Regions from separate parts of the Variovorax sp. Soil_C_26 genome, predicted to be linked through region 2. Evidence: predicted binding sites of a transcription regulator. Region 2 holds the regulator's gene; the other holds the start of a gene.
What was found. Region 2 encodes NrdR, which represses ribonucleotide reductase genes. Its sites were predicted from a motif close to CACNANATNTNGTG; they were not measured.

Region 1 (11,249 bases), on a different contig from region 2:
TCCCGGGCACGCCGCTGCATGTCGCCGCTTCGCCGTGGCTGCCGCTGCACCTCGCGCTCGGCATCGCCTCGTACGGCCTGTTCGGCGCCGCCGTGGTCCATGCGTGGCTGATCACGCGCGCCGAAAAGCAGATTCGGCTGGCCGCCGAGCCACAGGGCGGGGTGCCGCTGCTCACGCTCGAACGGCTGACCTTCCGCTTCGTCGCGGCCGGCTTCGTGCTGCTGTCGGCGACGCTGCTCGCGGGCCTGCTGTTCAGCGAAACGCTCTACGGCGCCGCCGTGCGCGGCTGGAAATGGGACCACAAGACCGTGTTCTCGGTGCTCGCCTGGCTCAGCTTCGCGGTGCTGCTCGGCGGGCGCGCACGCTTCGGCTGGCGCGGGCGAACCGCGCGGCGCGTGCTGTATGCGGGCACGGCGCTGCTGCTGCTGGCCTACGTGGGTTCGCGCTTCGTGCTCGAAGTGGTTCTGGCGCGCGGCACGGCATGAAGTACCTGCTCGTTTTCGCGGTGATCGCGGTGGCGATCTGGCTCTGGCGCAAGAACCGCCGCGAGGAAATGCGCGACACCCGGCGCGAGCAGGCGGCGCGCGCCAAACGGCCCGGCGCCGCGCCGGCCACCCCGAAAGCCATGCTGCGCTGCGCCCACTGCGGCCTGCACCTGCCGGCCGCGGACGCCATCGGCGGCACGGGCGAGGCGGCCTACTGCAGCGCCGCGCACCGCCAGGCCGCCGAGCGCGGCTGAAGGTGCGCCCATGAGCGCAGCGCCGGGCCGCCCCAAGCAAGCTCGCTCCCGCCTGGCGGGAAAGCGCGCAGCGCGAAGGGTGCACCAGTGACCGCAGCGCCGAGGCCGCGAGGCGAGCCCGTCACCGATTGGGGCGGGCTCGAAATACAGCATAGCCAGAGCGCCGCGCTGCTGCGGCTCTGGCGCGGCTTCATGGCGGCGCGCTGCTTCGTGGCGGTGGTGCTGGTGCTGCTGCAGGGGGTGGCTCTCGCGCTCGGCCAGGCGATGCAGCCGCTGGCCGTGGCCCTGTCGGCGGGCTACCTCGTCGTCACCTGGGTCAGCGCACGCTACGTCCGCTTCACCCCGCCGATCCGCGCCTTCGCGGCGGTGTGGTTCCTCACGATCGGCATCGACCTCGGCACCTTCACCGCGCTCCAGGTTCTGCAGGGCGGCAACATCAACTACACGCCGCTGTTCGCGCTGCCGGTGCTCATGAGCGCCGTGCTCGGAACCGTCACCGTGGGCCTGGGCACCACCTCCGCCGTCACGCTGCTGCTGCTGGCCGACGCGGGCTGGCACTGGCTGCAGCAGCCCGGCGACCCATCGAACCGCTTCGTGCAGGCGGCGCTCACCGGCACCGGCCTGTTCGTGGTGGCGCTGCTCGCCCACGAGCTGGCGCGCCGCCTGGCGCGCGAAGAAGCGACGGCCCAGCGCAACCGCAGCAGTGCGCAGATGCAGGCGCAGGTCAACGACCTCGTGATCGAGACGCTCAGCGAGGGCGTGCTGGTGATCGACGCCGAAGGCCTGGTGCATGCGGCCAACCCGGCGGCCGACGCGATCCTCGGCCAGGGCCTGGCCAAGCTCGGGCTGCCGTTCGCGCTGCACGCGCAGCCCGCCTGGCATGCGCTCGCGGCGCTCGCACGCCAAACCTTCGCGCGGCGCGCACCGCAGAGCGAAGAGATCCCGGTGGCGCAGGCGCGCGGCGCCGCGCGCGAGGTGCGCGTGCGCACGCGGCTCACGCCGACGAGCGACCGGCGCGTCGAAAGCCTCTGCGTGATGTTCCTGCAGGACCTGCGCGAACTCGAGGCACGCATTCGCACCGAGAAGCTGGCTGCGATGGGCCGCATGTCGGCGGCCGTGGCCCACGAGATCCGCAATCCGCTGGCCGCAATCACCCAGGCCAGCGCGCTGCTCAACGAAGACCTGACCGATCCCGCCCACCGCAAGCTGACGAGCATGGTGCAGCACAACGCGCAGCGGCTCGCGCGCATCGTGGACGACGTGCTCGACGTATCACGGGCGCGCCAGCAGCGCGTGCTTTCGCTCGGCGAGCAGGTGGTGCTCGATCCCGCGGTGCGCGCGCTGGCCGAGGAATGGGTGCGCCAGACGCAGCGCCAGGGCGTGCAGATCGCGCTCGACGCCGGCGAGAGCGAAGTGCGCTTCGACGTCGAGCACCTGCGCCGCCTGCTCGTGAACCTGCTCGACAATGCCGCGCGCTACGCCGGCAGCAGCGACGGCTCGATCCAGGTGGTCACCACCCTGCAGCGCGGCGGCGCCGGACAGCCGACCCTGCTGGTGTGGAGCGACGGCGCGCCGCTCGAGCCCGCGGTGCAGCGCCACCTGTTCGAGCCCTTCTTTTCTTCCGAGAGCCGCTCGAGCGGGCTTGGCCTCTTTCTGTGCCGCGAGCTGTGCCGGCGCCACGGCGCGACCATCGGCTACGAGCGCCGCTCGCTCGTCGCGGGCGGCCCCGAGGGCAACGAATTCTTCGTGCGTTTCGCGCCGAGCGAAAACCGGCTGACACAATAGCGCCGTGAGCACGACCCCTTCTTCCGCGCAGCGTCCGGGCAACATCCTGGTCATCGACGACGAGCCCGACCTGCGCACGCTCTATGAACTGACCTTGCTGCGCGAGGGCTACCGCGTCGAGGCGGCCGGCAGCGTCTCCGAAGCCTGGCAGCACCTCGAGGCCGCGCAGTTCGACGCGGTGATCACCGACATGCGGCTGCCCGACGGGCAGGGCATGGAGATCATTCAGCGCATCCAGAAGAACCACCGCAGCGAGCGCTGCGTGGTGATGACGGCCTATGGCTCGGCAGAGAACGCTGTCGAGGCGCTCAAGGCCGGCGCCTTCGACTACCTGACCAAGCCGGTCGACCTCAAGCAGTTCCGAGCGGTGGTCGCCTCCGCCGTGCAGGCGCAGCAGGCCACGCCGGCCAGGGCGGCGCCGATTGCGCCCGCAGGCTTCGGCGAGCGGGCCGACGTGCCAGCCATTCCGGTGAACGGCGCCGCGGCGCTCGATCGGCTGGTCGGCGACTCCGAGCCGATGCGGCGCGTGAAGTCTCGCATCGCCAAGGTCGCGCGCGGCATGGCGCCGGTGCTGGTGCGCGGCGAATCGGGCACCGGCAAGGAGCTCGTGGCGCGCGCGGTGCACGCCTGCAGCCAGCGCAGCGACGGGCCCTTCGTCGCGGTCAATTGCGGCGCCATTCCCGAGAACCTGCTCGAGGCCGAATTCTTCGGCGCCCGCAAGGGCTCGTACACCGGCTCGTCGCAGGACCGCGACGGCTACTTCCAGGCCGCCCGCGGCGGCACGCTGTTCCTCGACGAGATCGGCGACCTGCCGCTCGCAATGCAGTCCAAGCTGCTGCGCGCGATCCAGGAGCGCAGCGTGCGCTCGATCGGCTCCACGCAGGAAGATGCGGTCGACGTCCGCATCGTCAGCGCCACGCACAAGGATCTGCATGCCGAGGTGCAGGCCGGGCGCTTCCGCCAGGACCTGTTCTACCGGCTCAATGTCATCGAGATCGCCGTGCCCGCGCTGCGCGAACGGCGCGAAGACCTGCCGGCGCTGTGCAAGGCGCTGCTCGCGCGCATCGCGCACGACGGCGGGCTGCCGGTGCCGCACCTCTCGGACGAACTGCTGCGCCGGCTCGCGCAGCATCCGCTTGCGGGCAACGTGCGCGAACTCGAGAACCTGCTGCACCGGGCGGTGGCGCTCAACGACGGCGACGAGCTGCATCTCGACCTGATGGGGCCGGGCCATGCGCCGGCGGAGGCAGTCGCGGCCACACCTGCCACGCCTTCCGTGGCGGCGCCCGAACAACCCGACGAGCAGACGCGCCCTGCGCCGGCGCCAATCGCCCAGCCCCGGCCGGCGCCGCCGCCCCTGCCCTCCGACCTGCAGGCCTACCTCGACCAGCAGGAGCGCGAAATCCTCGTGCGTGCGCTGCACGAGAGCGGCTTCAACCGCACCGCGGCGGCCGCACGGCTCGGCATGAGCCTGCGCCAGATCCGCTACCGCATCGCGCGGCTCGGCATCACCACGCCGAGCGGCGACGAAAGCGCCGCGAACCATGTCGACGACTGAAACGCAGGACGGCGCCGCCGCGCAGCAGCGCCTCTGGGAGGCCGGCTGGTACCGCTTCGCGCGGATGCTGCGCTCGCCGAACTTCGGGCCGCGGCCCGCGGGCGCGCAGACCGACCTCGTCGTGCTGCATTCGATCAGCCTGCCGCCGGGCGAGTACGGCGGCGAGGCCGTGCAGCAGCTCTTTGCGAACCAGCTCGACTGGGACGCGCACCCGTATTTCCAGTCGATCCGCGGGCTCGAGGTGTCGTCGCATTTCTATGTGCGGCGCAACGGCGAGCTCTGGCAGTTCGTGAGCTGCGACGACCGCGCCTGGCACGCCGGCGTGTCGACCTGGCGCGGGCGCGCCAACTGCAACGACGACTCGATCGGCATCGAGCTCGAAGGCCTCGAGGGCCAAGCGTTCGAAGAAGCCCAGTACGAAACGCTGGCCGGCCTCTGCGCCGCGATCGCACAGCAGTTTCCGATCGCGCACATCGCCGGCCACGAGCACATCGCGCCTGGCCGCAAACACGACCCGGGCGCGGGCTTCGACTGGCCGTTGTTGCGCGGTTGGCTCGGCTGGCCTGCAAAAATGTTCCCCGCGCAGGTGATGGGCCGCTAATTTTTTCAATCACGTCGCGCAACGCGATGCGCCCCGCGCGCCGCCGGACTGGGACGATATTGCAAACGCCGCATGCAGCAACCATGCGCCCTGCAAGCCCAAATCGGCCTGCAGGCCCCGTTCCACGCGGGTTGCGACACCATGAACCAATGTTCATGGGGCACAAATGGCCGTGTCACCGTGCGAGCCAAGAAACGACCCGCATGTATCCGATGGAAAACGCTACATCTAGTGGGTTGTAGCCCCCTCACACCCCAGATATAGTGTGTTCCGTCCAGCCACCTGCCCCGGCGCAATGCCCGGCCCAGACGCTGCCACCCAACAAGAATTGCCAACCGAGAGGAAGCGAATGCAAACATCCCTGAACACCCCATCGACTCCGCGCGCCGTTCCTTCCACGCCGTCGCAGCAGCCGCAAGACACGGCCGGCTCGCCGACGAGCCAGAGCCTCGCGCACTACCAGATCATTCGCCGCAACGGCGCCGTGGTGCCCTTCGAGCCGAACAAGATCGCGATCGCGATGATGAAGGCCTTCCTGGCGGTGCACGGCACCCAGGGCGCGGCCTCGGCGAGCGTGCGCGAAACGGTGGACACGCTCACGCAGGGCGTGATCCGCGCCATGGTGCGCTCGCGCCCGGGCGGCGGCACCTTCCACATCGAGGACGTGCAGGACCAGGTCGAGCTCGGCCTGATGCGCGGCGGCCACCACGAGATCGCGCGGGCCTACGTGCTCTACCGCGAGCGCCGCACGCAAGAGCGCTCCAAGCAAGGCGAACAGGAAGCCCCCGCCGCACCGACGCTGCACGTGCTGGACAACGGCGAGCGCGTTGCGCTCGACCTGAACGAGCTCAAGGGCCTGATCGAATCGGCCTGCGAAAACCTGGGCGACAGCATCACGGCCCAGCCGATCGTCGCCGAGACGATGCGCAACCTGTACGACGGCGTGCCGCTCGACGAGGTCTACAAGGCCTCGATCCTGGCCGCCCGCACGCTGATCGAGAAGGACCCCGACTACACCTTCGCGACCGCCCGCCTGCTGCTGCACACGATCTTCAAGGAAATCATCGGCCGCGAAGTCATGCCCGCCGAGCGCGCGCAGACCTACGCCGACTACTTCCCGCAGTTCATCAAGAAGGGCGTCGAGAACGAACTGCTCGACGAGAAGCTGCTCCAGTACGACCTGCCCCGCCTGGGCGCGGCGCTCAAGGCCGAGCGCGACAACCAGTTCGACTACCTCGGCCTGCAGACCCTGTACGACCGCTACTTCCTGCACGTGCGCAAGAGCCGCATCGAGCTGCCGCAGGCCTTCTTCATGCGCGTGGCCATGGGCCTCTCGCTCGGCGAAATCGACCGCGAAGCCCGCGCCATCGAGTTCTACGAAGTGCTGTCGTCGTTCGACTTCATGTCGAGCACGCCCACCCTCTTCAATGCCGGCACGCTGCGCTCGCAGCTGTCGAGCTGCTACCTGACGACCGTGCCCGACGACCTCGACGGCATCTACGAGTCGATCAAGGAAAACGCCCTGCTCTCGAAGTTCGCGGGCGGCCTGGGCAACGACTGGACCCGCGTGCGCGCGCTCGGCAGCCACATCAAGGGCACCAACGGCGAATCGCAGGGCGTGGTTCCCTTCCTCAAGGTGGTGAACGACACGGCCGTGGCCGTGAACCAGGGCGGCAAGCGCAAGGGCGCCGTCTGCACGTACCTCGAAACCTGGCACCTCGACATCGAGGAGTTCCTGGAGCTGCGCAAGAACACCGGCGACGACCGCCGCCGCACGCACGACATGAACACCGCCAACTGGATTCCCGACCTGTTCATGCGCCGCGTGATGGAAAAGGGCACCTGGACGCTGTTCTCGCCTTCCAACGTACCCGACCTGCACGACCTGTTCGGTGCCGCTTTCGAGAAGGCGTATGTCGCCTACGAAGAAAAAGCCGCGCGCGGCGAGATCAAGCCCTCGCGCACCATCCAGGCCTCCGACCTGTGGCGCAAGATGCTCACGATGCTGTTCGAGACCGGCCATCCCTGGATCACGTTCAAGGACGCCTGCAATGTTCGCTCGCCGCAGCAGCACGCCGGCGTGGTGCACTCGTCGAACCTGTGCACCGAGATCACGCTGAACACCAGCGACACCGAAACGGCCGTCTGCAACCTGGGTTCGGTGAACCTGCTGCAGCACCTGAAGGACGGCAAGGTCGACCAGGAAAAGCTCAAGAAGACGATCTCGACCGCGATGCGCATGCTCGACAACGTGATCGACATCAACTACTACGCCGTGAAGAAGGCGCGCGACTCGAACCTGCGCCACCGTCCGGTCGGCCTCGGCCTGATGGGATTCCAGGACGCGCTGTACGAACTGCGCATCCCCTACGCCTCGCAGGAAGCCGTGCAGTTCGCCGACGAATCGATGGAAGCGATCTGCTACCACGCCTACTGGGCCTCGACCGATCTGGCCCGCGAGCGCGGCAAGTACTCGAGCTACAAGGGCTCGCTGTGGGACAAGGGCATCCTGCCGATCGACTCGCTCGACCTGCTGGAGCAGGCCCGCGGCGGCTACGTCGAGGTCGACCGCTCGTCCACCCTCGACTGGGACGCGCTGCGCGCCAAGATCAAGGCCGACGGCATGCGCAACTCCAACTGCGTGGCGATCGCCCCGACCGCGACGATCTCGAACATCATCGGCGTCGACGCCTCGATCGAACCCTGCTTCGGCAATCTGTCGGTCAAGTCGAACCTGTCGGGCGAGTTCACCGTGATCAACCACTACCTGGTGCGCGACCTCAAGCGCCTGGGCCTGTGGGACGACGTGATGGTCATGGACCTGAAGCACTTCGACGGCTCGCTGCGTCCCATCGACCGCGTGCCGCAGGACGTGAAGGCGCTCTACGCCACCGCGTTCGAAGTCGAGACCACGTGGCTCGTCGAGGCCGCTGCGCGCCGCCAGAAATGGATCGACCAGGCGCAGTCGCTCAACATCTACATGGCCGGCGCATCGGGCAAGAAGCTCGACGACACCTACAAGCTCGCATGGCTGCGTGGCCTCAAGACCACCTACTACCTGCGCACGCAGAGCGCGACGCATGCCGAGAAGTCCACCGTGCAATCGGGCCGACTCAACGCAGTGTCGTCGGGCAGCAGCGATGCAGGCTCGGGCATGAGCGCACTCGAAGCCGCGGCCGCTGCAGCGAAGGCGCAGATGAGTGCGATGCCGGCCACCGACATTGCGTTCTGCGGCGTCGATGATCCGACGTGCGAAGCGTGCCAGTGACGCGTCGTTGAAATCAGCGAGGCCCATGCAGCGCGTTGCGAACCCTCAGTCGATCACGGCATCGACTGACATCGCACGATGCATGGGAGCAACATAACAACCACATAAATGGAGCGCGACGTGGGCGAGCACTTTGCAACTCACATCGTTGCTCCGATAATTGAGCATTGGATTTTTCTATGTTGACCTGGGACGAAGAAGTCAAGCCCTCCTTGCCAAAGGATATGCAACAAGGATTGCAGCAGTACCAACCATCGACCAGCGGCGTGTCCGCGGGCCGAGCGGTGGATGCTCCGACTTCGTCTTCTGCCCTGCAGCCTGCAGCACCCGTTGCCACGCAGCGCGTCAAGGCTTCCGACAAGCGCATCATCAACGGCCAGACCGACGTCAACCAGCTGGTGCCGTTCAAGTACAAGTGGGCCTGGGAAAAATACCTCGCCACCTGCGCCAACCACTGGATGCCGCAGGAAGTGAACATGACGCGCGACATCGCGTTGTGGAAAGACCCGAACGGCCTGACCGAAGACGAGCGTCGCATCGTCAAGCGCAACCTCGGCTTCTTCGTGACCGCCGACTCGCTGGCCGCGAACAACATTGTGCTGGGCACCTACCGCCACATCACGGCCCCCGAATGCCGCCAGTTCCTGCTGCGCCAGGCCTTCGAGGAAGCGATCCACACGCACGCGTACCAGTACATCGTCGAGTCGCTCGGCCTCGACGAGAGCGAGATCTTCAACGCCTACAACGAAGTGCAGTCGATCCGCGAGAAGGACCAGTTCCTGCTCCCGTTCATCGAAGCCATCAGCGACCCGCACTTCAAGACCGGCACGCACGAAACCGACCAGACGCTGCTCAAGTCGCTGATCGTGTTCGCCTGCCTGATGGAAGGCCTCTTCTTCTACGTCGGCTTCACGCAGATCCTTGCGCTGGGCCGCCAGAACAAGATGACCGGCGCCGCCGAGCAGTACCAGTACATCCTGCGCGACGAATCGATGCACTGCAATTTCGGCATCGACCTGATCAACCAGCTCAAGCTCGAGAACCCCGGCCTCTGGACCGCCGAGTTCAAGGCCGAGATCAAGGCGCTGTTCCTCAAGGCCGTCGAGCTCGAATACAAATACGCCGAAGACACCATGCCGCGCGGTGTGCTCGGCATGAATGCCTCCATGTTCAAGGGCTACCTGCGGTACATCGCCAACCGGCGTGCACAGCAGATCGGCCTCGAAACGCTCTTCCCGAACGAGGAAAACCCGTTCCCCTGGATGAGCGAAATGATTGACCTGAAGAAAGAACGCAATTTCTTCGAGACCCGCGTCATCGAATACCAGTCGGGCGGCGCGCTCTCGTGGGATTGAAGCTTTCCGACAACAAGAATCGATGAATTCAAGAATTGCCCATGCCACCGACCGCGCCAAAGAGCGCGGCATGGACGAGGGCTCAGGTGTTCATGGTGCTGGAGCTCAGACTCCAACCCCATGGATCACTTTGCGCTACCAACGTGCGCGGAGTGCTTCAATAGGTTGATTTTTTCAACTTGATCAAGGAGAAAACAGAAATGGCAACTGCAAAAAAAGCGCCGGCTAAGAAAGCCGCAGCAAAGAAGGCTCCGGCCAAGAAGGTCGCAGCGAAGAAGGCTCCGGCCAAGAAGGTAGCGGCGAAGAAAGTAGCGGCGAAGAAGGCTCCGGCCAAGAAGGTCGCTGCCAAGAAGGTCGCCGCCAAGAAGGCGCCTGCGAAGAAGGTAGCAGCCAAGAAGGCAGCACCGGCGAAGAAGGCCGCAGCCAAGAAGGCAGCACCGGCCAAGAAGGCCGCTGCGAAGAAGGCGCCTGCCAAGAAGGCGGCTGCAAAGAAGGCGCCGGCGAAGAAGGCCGCTGCCAAGAAGGCCCCTGCGAAGAAGGCCGCCGCCAAGAAGGCGCCTGCGAAAAAGGCTGCGGCCAAGAAAGCCGCGAAAAAGCCCGCTGCCAAGCCTGCCGCTGCGGCCAAGAAGCCGGCTGCAAAGAAGGCCGCCAAGGCAGCGCCCGCTGCGGCGCCTGCGCCTGCTGCGCAGACCACGCTGAACCCGCAGGCAGCCTGGCCGTTTCCGACGGCCAGCAAGCCCTGAGTTCTTTCAGCGGCCTTGAAGGCAAAAGCCCGGCACCTCACGGTGTCGGGCTTTTTTCATGGTGCGCCGGGAAAGGACCGGATCAGAGGCCCAGCGCCTTGCGGTCGACCTGGTAGTTCTGCGGTCCGCGCTGGGCGATCTTGAGCGCGCCGACGCGGTTGCCGAGCGCCGCACACTGCGCGAGCGGCCATTCCTTCTCGAGCCCGAACAGCAGCGCGCCGCGCCATGCATCGCCGCAGCCCGTGGGCTCGACCACGGCCGTCGGCGTCACGCCCGGCACATGCTCGCGCTCGCCATCGGTCCAGACCTCGCAGCCTTCGGCGGCCAGCGTGACGACAAGGCCACGCACATGCTTCGAGATATCGGCCAGGCTCCAGCCGGTGCGCTGCGACAGCATCTTGCCTTCGTAGTCGTTGACCACGACCCAGCTCGCCAGCGCAATGAAGCGCCGGAGCGCCTCGCCGTCGAACATGGGCAGGCCCTGGCCCGGATCGAATACGAACGGAATGCCGGCCGCAGCAAACTGCTCCGCATGCTGCAGCATCGCCTCGCGGCCATCGGGCGCGATGATGCCGACCCGGATGTCCTCGCGCGCGCTGACCTTCGTGAGGTGCGCCTGCTGCATCGCGCCGGGATGGAAGGCCGTGATCTGGTTGTTGTCGACGTCGTTCATGATCATCGCCTGCGCGGTGAAGGTGTCGTCGAGCTGACGTACGAACTCGGTGCTGATGCCCAGCGAGCGCATGCGCTCGAGGTAGTCGGCGCCATCGCTGCCGAGCGTGGCCATGGGCAGCGCCGTGCCGCCGAGCGCATTGAGGCTGTAGGCGATGTTGCCGGCGCAGCCGCCGAAGTCGCGCCGGAGGCCGGGCACCAGGAACGACACATTGAGGATGTGCAACTGGTCCGGAAGGATCTGGTCGGCGAACCGGCCCTCGAAGGTCATGATGGTGTCGAACGCGAGGGAACCGCAAATCACTGCTGCCATGGGTGAGCCCGTTGAATGAGAGAGAAGAAGGAAGGTGGATCGAAGAAGAAGAATAAAACGCGCGTGCGGACCTGCTCAAGGGTAGAACGCTTCCACGCGGTAGCCCGCGATCGGCGGCAACGTCGTGCCTTCGGGCGCCGACAGGCTCAGCGGCAGCGATGCCGCATGGTCGGTGCGCGCCGCAAGCACCGCGGGCGCGCCGTAGTCGGCCGCAG
Region 2 (11,249 bases):
GTCGGTGCTCGTCGGAACCCTCGGGGCGGGAGGCAGGGGCTACTTCGTGCTTGACGTCACCAATCCGGAGAATGTTCTGGAGCGCAATGCGACCGGCGTCGTTCTTGCCGATACAACGGTCCTCGCGGACGACGATTTGGGCTATCAGTTCCAGCAACCCGCGCTCGACTCCTTCTCGCGACGAGCAGTGCAGGTCGCATCATTGAACAATGGCCGCAGAGCTTTGATCCTGGGCAACGGCTACAACAGCAAGAACGAGAAAGCGATTCTCTGGATTCAGTACCTCGACGGAGACAAATCGATCCTCAAGATTCCAGCGCCGGCCAGTCAGGTAGCGGGCGCCGCCAACGGCCTGTCCGCTCCGCGGCCGATGGACCGCAATGGCGATGGCAAGATCGACCTTGTCTATGCAGGTGACCTGCTCGGCAATCTCTGGAAGTTCGATCTCAGCGGGGCCGAGAGCAGCAGCTGGAAAGCGATGGAGTCGAGTGCGACCGCCTCGGGCCCCAAAAAGTTGCCGCTGTTCGCAGCTGGCGTCACGCAACCGATCACAGCCGCACCAATGGTCGTCGACCATCCTATGGGCGGCTACATGGTGGTATTCGGCACGGGTCAACTGTTTGCCGAGGGCGATGAAAGCACGATCAGCGCTCAATATCTCTACGGCATATGGGATCGGGCGGGCGCGGCTTCAGATACTGTGGCGCTGACCGACCTTGTGCAACAGACCATCGACACCGAGACGGTCACGGATCTGAGCACTGAAGCGGGGGAGGCTAGGTTCGGCACCGAGTTCCGCACCGTTTCAAACAACAGCGTGCGCTATCGGGAAGAAAGCGGCAAGCGCGGCTGGTATCTCGAATTGCCAACCAGCAAGGAGCGGATCGTCTATCCGGGCGACGTGCTGAGCAACAGCGTTGGATTGTTCTCCACAACGATCCCAGGCACTGCTGCTGACCGCGTCGATTGCACGCCTGGCACCCCTGACGACGGCTGGACCTTACTGATCGACTTCTTCAGTGGCTCGGCGCCTGACGGCATCGTCTATGCCGATTCTGCTGCGGCTGGCCTCTATCTCGGGTACCGAAACTACTCGGGTCGGGACGATCTCAGCTTCATGCCGCCCGGCGACGGGAAGAACGCGGACGTGATCTGCAACGCAGCAGGAGATTGCACGGACGTGAAGCGGCCAGACGCAGTACGCCGCTTCGGCTGGCGCAGCCTGTTCTCGTCATATTGATGAGCGTGGATCTGCCCATGAACAAGAAGACCAGGCATTGGATCCTTGCGAACTCCTGCTCGCGGGGTTTCACCCTCATCGAACTCATGATCGTCGTGGCGGTGATCGCCATCCTCGCGGCCATCGCCTACCCGAGCTATTCACGCTACGTGCTGCGCGCCAAGCGCGCCGATGCGAAGCAGCAACTGCTGCAGGCGGCGCAATGGACCGAACGCTACATGTCGGCCAATGGCCGATATCCGCCCGTTGACGTGGACCTGCCTGCGGGCTTGGCACAGTCCCCTTCGTCGGGCACTGCGAGCTACAGCATCGGCTATGTCGACGGCAGAACCGCCACCACCTACACGCTGCGGGCCGTTCCGCAGGGCGTCTCGGCCAACGACGAATGCGGCACGCTCACCGTCAACCAACAAGGCGTGAAGCTGGCCAACGACAGCACCGATGCCTCGAGCGATGTGGTGCAGTCGTGCTGGAACCGCTGATGCGGCAACGCGGGCTGGCACCGCCCTCCGCGGGCCAGCCTCAGCCTCTCAGATATCCCGCAGCAGCTGCCTGAACTCGTCCACGTCCTCGAAGCTGCGGTACACCGATGCAAATCGCACGTAGGCGACCTTGTCGAGCTTCTTGAGTTCGCGCATCACGAGTTCGCCGACCTTGGTCGAGTCGATTTCCCGCAGGCCGCTCGCGAGCAGCTTCTGTTCGATGCGCAGGAGAGCGTTGTCGATCTGCTCGATGCTCACCGGCCGCTTGCGCAGCGCGAGCATCATCGAGGCCCGCACCTTGGACGAATCGAAATCGGCGCGGCTGCCGTCTTTCTTGACGACGACCGGAAAGTTGACGTCCGGTCGCTCGTAGGTGGTGAAGCGCTTGTCGCAGGCACTGCATTGGCGGCGCCTGCGGACGAAGTCGGCGTCTTCCGAGACGCGGGTCTCGACGACCTGCGTTTCCAGATGACCGCAAAAAGGGCATTTCATGCGGCCACCGCTTGCCGATGACGTTCAGCGGTAGACAGGGAAGCGGCTCGTTAGCGCGTGCACCTTGGCACGCACCGCGTCGATGTGGGCGGTGTCGCGGGGGTTCTCGAGCACGTCGGCCACCAGGTTCGCGGTGAGGCGGGCCTCCTCGTCCTTGAAGCCGCGCGTGGTCATGGCCGGGGTGCCGATGCGCACGCCGCTCGTCACCATCGGCTTCTCGGGGTCGTTGGGGATCGCGTTCTTGTTGATCGTCATGTGGGCGGCGCCCAGCACGGCTTCGGCTTCCTTGCCGGTGATGCCCTTGGCGCGCAGGTCGACGAGCATCACGTGGCTCTCGGTGCGGCCGCTCACGATGCGCAGGCCGCGCGCGGTGAGCGTTTCGGCCACGATGCGCGCGTTGGTGACCACCTGCTGCTGGTACGCCTTGAACTCCGGCGCCATCGCTTCCTTGAACGCCACCGCCTTGGCGGCGATCACGTGCATGAGCGGGCCGCCCTGCAGGCCGGGGAAGATGGCGCTGTTGATGGCCTTTTCGTGCTGCGCCTTCATCAAAATGATGCCGCCGCGCGGGCCGCGCAGGCTCTTGTGGGTGGTGGAGGTCACCACGTCGGCATGGGGCACCGGGTTGGGGTACACGCCCGCAGCCACGAGGCCTGCATAGTGGGCGATGTCGACCATGAAGATCGCGCCGACGTCCTTGGCCACCTTCGCGAAGCGCTCGAAGTCGATGCGCAGCGAATAGGCCGAGGCACCCGCGATGATGAGCTTGGGCATGTGCTCGTGCGCCTTGCGCTCCATCGCGTCGTAGTCGATTTCTTCCTTGTCGTTCAGGCCGTAGCTCACCACGTTGAACCACTTGCCGCTCATGTTCAGCGGCATGCCGTGGGTGAGGTGGCCGCCTTCGGCCAGGCTCATGCCCATGATGGTGTCGCCGGGCTTCAGGAAGGCGAGCATCACGGCCTCGTTGGCCGAGGCGCCGCAATGCGGCTGCACGTTGGCGGCGTCGGCACCGAAGATCTGCTTGATGCGGTCGATGGCCAGTTGCTCGGCCACGTCGACGTGCTCGCAGCCGCCGTAGTAGCGCTTGCCCGGGTAGCCTTCGGCGTATTTGTTGGTGAGCTGCGAGCCCTGGGCGGCCATGACGGCCGGCGAAGCGTAGTTCTCGCTTGCGATCAGCTCGATGTGGTGTTCTTGGCGCGCGGTCTCGGCCTGGATGGCGGCCCAGATCTCGGGATCGGTCTGTTCGACCAGAATGTTGCGTTGGTACATGGCAGTCCTTTGAAGACGAGGTCCTTGTTCTTCAACCAAACAAGGGCTGCCCAGGCGAACGGCTGAACGCCTGTATCGGATGCCAGGCGGCACGCTTCCCAGTGGTATTCCACGTCAGCGCGGGGCACCGGTGAGGATGCTGCGCCTATCGCCAGTCGCGTACGGCGCCAAGTGTAGCGCACCCGGCGTTTTTGCCGATGCCGAAGGACTCAGGAAACGCCGAAGAGCAGCGCGACCTTCTGGCCGTCCGCTGCCGCAGGATCGGCGGGCTGTTCGGTCTTGGGCGGCGCCGCAACCGGGATGGCCTGCGCCCGCACGACCGGCGGGACGACGATGGTCGGGAGGCCGCGGCCATTGGCCACCTGCAGCAGCCGGTCGCGCTCGGCGAGCACCTTGCTGGCATAGCCGCCGTCGTCGTCGAGGTTGGCGGCACCGACGTAATGGCGCAGGCCGCCTTCGACGGAACCGGCGCGCGCAATGCACTCCTGCAGCACCTTCACGCCCACGCGCATGTTGGTCACGGGGTCGAAGGCGGTGAGCGTGCCGCCCGCGCTCTCGTACTTTTCGCCGTGCACGCGTGTCATGACCTGCATCAGCCCCTGCGCGCCCACATGGCTCTGGGCAAAGGGATTGAAGCTCGATTCGATCGCCATGATGGCGAGGATCAGCGTCGGGTCGAGCTTGGTGCGGCTGCCGAGGTGATAGGCCTCGGCGACCAGCACGCTCAGCGGCTCCGGTGCGACGCGGTACTTCTTGCTGAGCCAGAAGGCTACCGCTGCCTGCTGCTTGGGCAGGTCATCCGGACTCGCCGCCGTGGTGCGCACGATCGCGGAGGCGTCGAGGTCGGTGGCTTCGGGCGGTGGCTTGCGTGACTGCAGCCAGCCCATGAGCTGCTCCTCGCCGGTCTGGCGCAGGTCGGGTCGTGCCGCGAGCGCGAGCACCGCGAACACGATGGCCAGCCCGACCAGTGCGAACCCGTTGTGGGTGATTTCAAAAAAGCCGTCTGCCACGTCGGACAGAAAAGTCCGTAGCCCGCGGGCTGTGGCATCAAACGCCTTGTTCATCGCTCTTCCTTTCTATGCGGCACCTGTTCTCAGCGCCGAGGCGATGGAAGGAGGCGGCGGCGCTTGATTGGTACGAACCAGGCTCCGCGCGAGGAGGGAAGATGTGGGTGGGAGCGCGGCGGCCTGATCAAGCCGGGGGAATTCGGCGGCGGATCCAGGGACCTCCTGCTGGATGGACAGCCAGGAGCAGGCGGGATTCTATCGTGGCTAAATACCCGGTCAAGCATATGAACTTGCATTCTTATGCCATTACAAGTTTAAACAATGCCTTGGGGAAAACCCTGATAAAGAGGCGTTGCATTGCCGGCGCGAGGCGCCTAATCTGGACCTGCCTGATTTGTCAGGCGGCTTTCCGAAGTCGAACGGCCCTGTGCAAGTTGGGCTCGAACGACGGAGGATCCAAGGCGGCAATCTCTTGCTGCCAGCTCGGCAGGAACCATTTGTCTTCCTGTTGCGCGAAAAGATGGCATGGGTCTTATGCCCGCCATCAAGCCCGGTAACAAGACATAACGTCGCGTTGCCGGGCTTTCTTGCTTCTGGTCCAGCGCTTCTTTGCGGCACACTCCCGCGATGGATGCAGCTTCGCTCAAACAAAACAAATGGTTGCGACGCGGGATCGTCGCCTTGCTGGTTGTGCTGGGGCTCTGGGCCGTTGCCTGGCTCGCGGTGCCGCCGATCGCCAAGAGCCAGTTGCAGAAGATCGCGAGCGAGGAGCTGGGGCGCCAGGTCACCGTCGGCAAGATCGACTTCAAGCCCTGGACGCTCGAAGTCACGCTGAACGACCTGCGCATCGCCACGGCGGACGGCAGCCGGCCGCAGGTGGCGATCAAGCGCATCTATGCCGACGCGGAGCTGCAATCGATCATCCGCCTGGCGCCGGTGATTGACGCCGTCACGGTCGAGGCCCCGGCCATCCTGCTCACGCATCTGGCGGATGGCCGGTATGACATCGACGACATCCTCCAGAAGCTCGCCGCCGGCCCGCAGCCGGACCCTGACGCGGAGCCCGCGCGCTTCGCGATCTACAACATCTCGATCACCGACGGTGCGGTGGACTTCGACGACCAGACGGTCAAGCGCAAGCATGAGTTGCGCGATTTCGTTCTCAAGGTGCCGTTCCTGAGCAACCTGGCCTCCCAGCGCGACGTCGACACCGAACCCAAGCTCGCTTTCTCGCTCAACGGCAGCCAGTTCGATTCGGCCGCACTCACCACGCCGTTCGCCGAAAGCCGCAAGACCGACGCGCACGTGCAGTTCAAGGGGCTCGACCTGGTGCCGTACCTGGGCTACATCCCGGCCGGCGTGCCGGTGCAACTGCAGGCGGGCACCCTCGACGCGGACCTGAAGATCGATTTCGCGCGCGCCGAGACGGCCGGACTCAAGATCACGGGCACGGTCGAAGCGCATGGCGCGAAGCTCGGCGATGCGCGGGGGCGCGACCTGCTGGCTTTCGATTCGCTCAAGCTCGCGCTGGCCGATGTGCGTCCGCTCGAATCGGTGTTCCACCTGAGCGAAGTCGCGCTGGCGGGGCCGCAGCTCGCGGTGGCCCGCGACGCACAGGGCCGGCTCAACCTGCTCGCGACCGATCCCGCGGGCGGTGCGCCCGAGAAGGTGGCGGCTGTGCCGGCCCCGGCGGCGAGCGCGCCGGACGGCAAGGCACCCCCGAAGCCGAAGCTCCGGGTCCAGGTCGACAAGGTGGCATTGAGCGGCGGCCGGATCGGCTGGCGCGACGAGACGGTGCAGCCTGCGGCGGCGATCCAGGCCACGGCGCTCGGCATCGAGCTTGCCGGCATCACATGGCCGATGGAAAAGCCGGCCCAGTTCAGCGGCAGCACGGCGGTGGCCGGCGCCACGCTCCGGTTCAAGGGCGATGCGACCGACAAGGCCGCGAATGTCCAGACCGAGGTCGAGGCCTTGCCGCTGTCGCTCGCGGCGCCGTACCTCGCGCAAAGCCTGGAGCCCACGCTCGACGGCAAGCTCAGTGGCCAGATCGACGTGGCATGGGCCGCGCCCGAACTCAAGTTCAAGGCGCGGCGCCTGGCGGCAGATGGCCTGGCGCTCACACAGCAGAAGACCGCGCTCGCGAGCGTCGGCCGCTTCGAGCTGGTCGACGCCGAGGTCGACATGACCCGGCACACGCTGAACATCGCCTCGTTCACGGCCACCAATCCCAAGGTTCGCGTCGAGCGCGACAGCGAAAGCCGCTGGATGTTCGAGCGCTGGCTCAAGGCGCCCGCGGGCGGCGCCGCTGGCGCGCCGGCCAAGGTGGCTGCGCCCAAGCCGGCCGGCAGCGGCCCCGGCGCGGCGCCGGCAGGCGCCAACACCAAGCCCTGGGCGCTGACCATCGGCACCCTGGCGGTCGACAACGGCACGCTCTCCTATGCCGACAAGGCCAGCGCCACGCCAGTTGCGGTCGAGATCACCGCCTTCAAGCTGCAGGCGCAGAAGCTCGCGCCCGAGACGGCCGTCAAGTCGCCGCTCCAGGTGTCGGGGCGCATCGGTTCGGGACGCCGGGCCGATCCGGGCCGCTTCGACTACAAGGGCCACGTCGTGCTCAAGCCGCTGGCCGCCGAAGGCCGGCTCGAAGTGGGTTCGTTCCCGGCGCATGCGTTCAAGGCGTACTACGCCGACGCGCTGAACGTCGATATCCGCCGGGCCTTCCTGAGCTACCGTGGCACTGTGAGCTATTCGAGCGCGCCTGCCGGCATGAGCCTCAAGCTGGCCGGCGACACGGCCCTCGACGATTTCCGCGCCAACAGCACCTCGCTCACACAGTCGCCGGGGTTCGACCGCAACAACAACCAGCTGCTGAGCTGGAAGACCTTGAGCTTGCGCGGCTTGCAGGTGGGCCTGGCGCCCAAGGCCGCACCCACGGTGGATGTGCGCGAGACCACGCTCACCGACTTCTTCGCCCGTGTGATCGTCGATCCGAACGGCCAGCTGAACCTGTTGAGCCTCACCAAGAAGGGCGAGGCCGAGGCGAACGCCGCGACCGCGGCCGCGGCCGAAACCCGTCGCAGCCTGGGCGGCACCACGACCACGACGCGCGGCCCCACGCAGCCCCAGCCGCAGCAGCCGCGTGCGGGCGGCGCGCCGCTGTCGGCCGAAGCCATGGTGGGCGGCAGCCCCACGCCCGCGCCGGCAGCGCCGCCCGCTGCCGTTGCGCAGGCCGAGGCCGACACCGGGCCCAAGCCGGTCATCAACTTCGGCCCGATGAGCCTGGTGAATGGCAAGATCGACTTCACCGACCTGTTCGTCAAGCCCAATTACTCGGCCGACCTGAGCGAGCTGACCGGCCGGCTCAGCGCCTTTTCGTCCGACCCGCCGAAGGGCGAGGGCGGACGCCCCGCGCTCGCCGCCCTCGAACTGCGCGGCAAGGCGCAGCAGACCGCCGCGCTCGAGATCACCGGCAAGCTCAACCCGCTCGCCAAGCCGCTCGAACTCGACATCACCGCCAAGATGCGCGATCTCGACCTGGCGCCGCTGTCACCGTACGCGGTGCGCTACGCCGGCCATGGGATCAATCGAGGCAAGATGAGCATGGACGTCAACTACAAGGTGGCGCCCGACGGGCAGCTCACGGCCAGCAACAAGCTGGTGCTCAATCAGCTGCAGTTCGGCGACGCCGTCGAAGGCGCGCCGAACAGCCTGCCGGTGCGGCTCGCGGTGGCCCTGCTGGCCGACCGCAACGGCGTGATCGACGTCGACTTGCCGCTCAGCGGCTCGCTCAACGATCCGCAGTTCAGCATCGGCCCGCTGATCTTCAAGGCAGTGGTCAACCTCATCGTCAAGGCGGTGACTTCGCCGTTCAGCCTGCTGACCGGCGGGCTCGGCGGCGGCAGCGGCGAATCGAGCACCATTGCCTTCGAGCCCGGCAGCGCGGTGCTCGGCGACAGCGCCAGACAGAGCCTCGACAAGGTCGCCAAGGCGCTGACCGAGCGTCCCACGCTGCAGATGACGGTGGTCGGCACCGCGAGCCTGGAGCGCGAACGCGATGCCTACCAGCGCCAGCGCCTGCGCCAGCTCGCGCAGGCCGAGAAGCGACGCATCGCGGTGCGCGGCGGGCAGGCGGGCACCGAAGTGCCGCCCGTCACCGACGCCGAATACCCCGAACTGCTGGCGGCCGTCTACAAGCGTGCCGACATCACCAAGCCGCGCAACATGGTCGGCCTGACCCGGGACCTGCCGGTCAAGGAGATGGAAGACCTGCTGCTCGCGAGCATCCCGGTCGACGAGGAGTCGATCCGGCAACTCGCCGTGGAGCGCGGCGCCGTCGTGCGCGACTACCTGCTGGCACAGAAGCTTGCGAGCGAGCGGCTGTTCCTGGGCGCCGTCAAGACCAAGGCGAGTGGCGCCGATTGGAAGCCCGGCGCTGAACTCGATCTGGCCATGAGGTAGAAACAGTGCAACGCTGGCCGGCCGAGGGTTTCGGTCGCAGCCAGCCCATATGCGGGCAGCGCGCCACGATTCCAGCGTCTTTTAGCTTCAGTTGCGCCGTGGAATTCAACGCCGCGCCCCCAAGTGGGTGAAAATGTCGCGTGCGCCGGCCTTTGCCGGCGCCTTCGCTTTCTCTCTTCAGACAACGACTCGCGCAAGTGACCTCTACTTCTTCCAAGCCCAACGACCTCCAAGCCCTCGACACGCTCACCGGCGGCGCCTTCACCGCGCCGACTTCCGGCGAGCGCGCTGCGCGCATCCGCGAATGGCTCGCGGGCAATCCCGCGCCCGAGCAGATGCAGGAGGTCTTCAAGGAGCTGAGCGGCCGCGACAAGGGCGCGGCCCGCCTGCTGCGCGAAAAGCTCGACGAGCTCAAGCGCGCCAAGGGCCAGGAGGCCATCGCGGCCGAATGGGCGCAAAAAGCAGAAGCGCTGCTGGCCCAGCCCAAGCTCAACATCGCCGATGCACTGGCCTGGCAGCGCGATGCCGCCAAGGCCGGCGCACCCCTGTCGCGCGAACCGCTCGCCGGGTTCAAGGTGCAACTGGCCGACCGTGTGAAGGGCATCGAAGACCTGCAGCATCGCGCGCAGGTGCATCGCGAGGCCGCAGTGCTGCTCGCCCAGCGCTTCGAGGTGCTGTCGACCAAGGGCTGGCAGGACGCCCAGGCCGCCGAGGAGTCGCTGCGCAACGACGTGGCCCATTGGCAGCAGCAGGCCGGCGAGATCACGGCCGACCCCAACTGGAACAGTCTCGACGCGCGCTTTGCGCCGCAGCTCGAATCGTCGAAGGCCCAGTTGCTCGTGGTGTCCGACGCGTTCCACGCGGCACTGGCGCAGGCGCAGGCCGCGGCCGGAGATGCAGCAGCGCCGCTGCCGCCGGTGCCCGTGTGGGCCGACGAACTTCGCGCCGCCCGCGGCGAGGTGGTGGCGCCGAAGGCGGCGCCTGCCAAGCCCGCGGCACCCAAGGTCGATCCGGCCGTGCGTGCCGCCGCCCAGGAGGCCGTGCAGGCTGCGCTCGTCAAGCTGGAGCAGGAAACGGCCGAAGGCCACGGCAAGGCCAGCGCCGGCGCTGCCGCCGCACTGCGTGCGGTGCTCAAGGAGCACGGCAAGCTGGTCGATGCGCCGCTCGAAGCGCGCGTGCATGCGGCGCTGGTGGCGGCCGGCGAACTCGAAGGCTGGCAGCGCTGGAGCGCCGACAAGGTGCGCGAAGACCTTGTCGCCAAGGCCGAAGGCCTGCTCAAGCGCCCCGAAGGCCAGGCGCTCGGCGGCCGCAAGATGCAGGAAACGCTGCGCTCGCTGCGCGACCAGTGGAAGCAGGCCGACCAAGGCGGCGTACCGAACCATGCGCTCTGGAAGCGCTTCGACGAAGCGTGCAACGAAGCCCACAAGGTGGTCGAAGCCTGGCTCGAAAAGGTGCGCGCCGATGCGGCCGAACATCGTGCCCACCGCGTTGCCCTGATCGAGGAGGTGCGTGCCTGGGCGGCAGCCAATGCCGAACCCACAGACCTGAAGGCGCACAACCGCGCGCTGCATCAGTTCGCCGACCGCTGGCGCGATGGCGGGCATGTCGGCGAGAAGGTCTTCGCCGAACTGCAGCCGCAGTGGAACGAGGCCTTCGGTGCGGCGCGTGCGCCGATCGAGGCGGCGCAGAAGGCCAGCATCGACCGGCGCCAGGCCATGATCGCCGAGGCCACCGAGCTCGGTGCCCAGCCCATGCTGCGCATCGATGCCGTCAAGGCGCTGCAGCAGCGCTGGCAGGCGGAAGCCCAAAGCGTGCCGCTCGACCGCCGCCACGAGCAGAAGCTCTGGGATGCGTTCCGCGCGCCGATCGACGACGCCTTCAACCGCAAGACCGCCGAGCGCGAAAAGGCCTCCGCCGCGATGAGCGAGCACGACCGCCACGTGCTCGAGGCTTCCAAGGCGCTCGACGCCGCCAATGCCGAGGGCGACGCCCAGAAGATCCGCGCGGCCATCGCGCGTCTCGAAGCCGCGCTGCGCGGTGAGGCGCCACCGCCGGCCCCCGCGCCGGCACCGGCTGCGAAGCCCGCGGCCGCAGCGTCCGCCGACGGTCCGTCGGTCGGCGCCACCGAACAGGTCGCGCCCGGCCAGGCCGCGGCCGAATTCGGCGAAAGCGCCGAGCAGGCGCCCGCACCCAGCGATGCCGAGGCCCAGCCGGGCACGCCGGCGGCAGCCGCGCCGACCGCCGGCGGCGATCTTGTTGCACCGGCCGAAGGTGCCGACAGTTCCGCGCGCGCCGACAGCGAAG

Region 1: the regulator NrdR is predicted to act here: its motif matches at 4,936-4,949, upstream of AC3A6G_RS23535 (ribonucleoside-diphosphate reductase subunit alpha).

The regions. Positions count from the first base shown of each region.
Region 1 covers NZ_JBDGJC010000011.1:1,950-13,198, forward strand. The annotation lists gene AC3A6G_RS23510 (cytochrome C assembly family protein) at 1-485, shown strand, start outside; gene AC3A6G_RS23515 (PP0621 family protein) at 482-739, shown strand; gene AC3A6G_RS23520 (two-component system sensor histidine kinase NtrB) at 827-2,524, shown strand; gene AC3A6G_RS23525 (sigma-54-dependent transcriptional regulator) at 2,529-4,082, shown strand; gene ampD (1,6-anhydro-N-acetylmuramyl-L-alanine amidase AmpD) at 4,069-4,683, shown strand; gene AC3A6G_RS23535 (ribonucleoside-diphosphate reductase subunit alpha) at 5,033-7,951, shown strand; gene AC3A6G_RS23540 (ribonucleotide-diphosphate reductase subunit beta) at 8,131-9,306, shown strand; gene AC3A6G_RS23545 (histone H1-like DNA-binding protein) at 9,507-10,049, shown strand; gene AC3A6G_RS23550 (carbohydrate kinase family protein) at 10,132-11,034, opposite strand; gene AC3A6G_RS23555 (zinc-ribbon and DUF3426 domain-containing protein) at 11,110-11,249, opposite strand, start outside.
Region 2 covers NZ_JBDGJC010000013.1:93,972-105,220, reverse strand. The annotation lists gene AC3A6G_RS25110 (pilus assembly protein) at 1-1,240, shown strand, start outside; gene AC3A6G_RS25105 (type IV pilin protein) at 1,258-1,722, shown strand; gene nrdR (transcriptional regulator NrdR) at 1,771-2,214, opposite strand; gene glyA (serine hydroxymethyltransferase) at 2,239-3,483, opposite strand; ZMP/ZTP riboswitch at 3,525-3,652, opposite strand; gene AC3A6G_RS25090 (transglycosylase SLT domain-containing protein) at 3,693-4,547, opposite strand; gene AC3A6G_RS25085 (DUF748 domain-containing protein) at 5,118-8,945, shown strand; gene AC3A6G_RS25080 (DUF349 domain-containing protein) at 9,143-11,249, shown strand, end outside.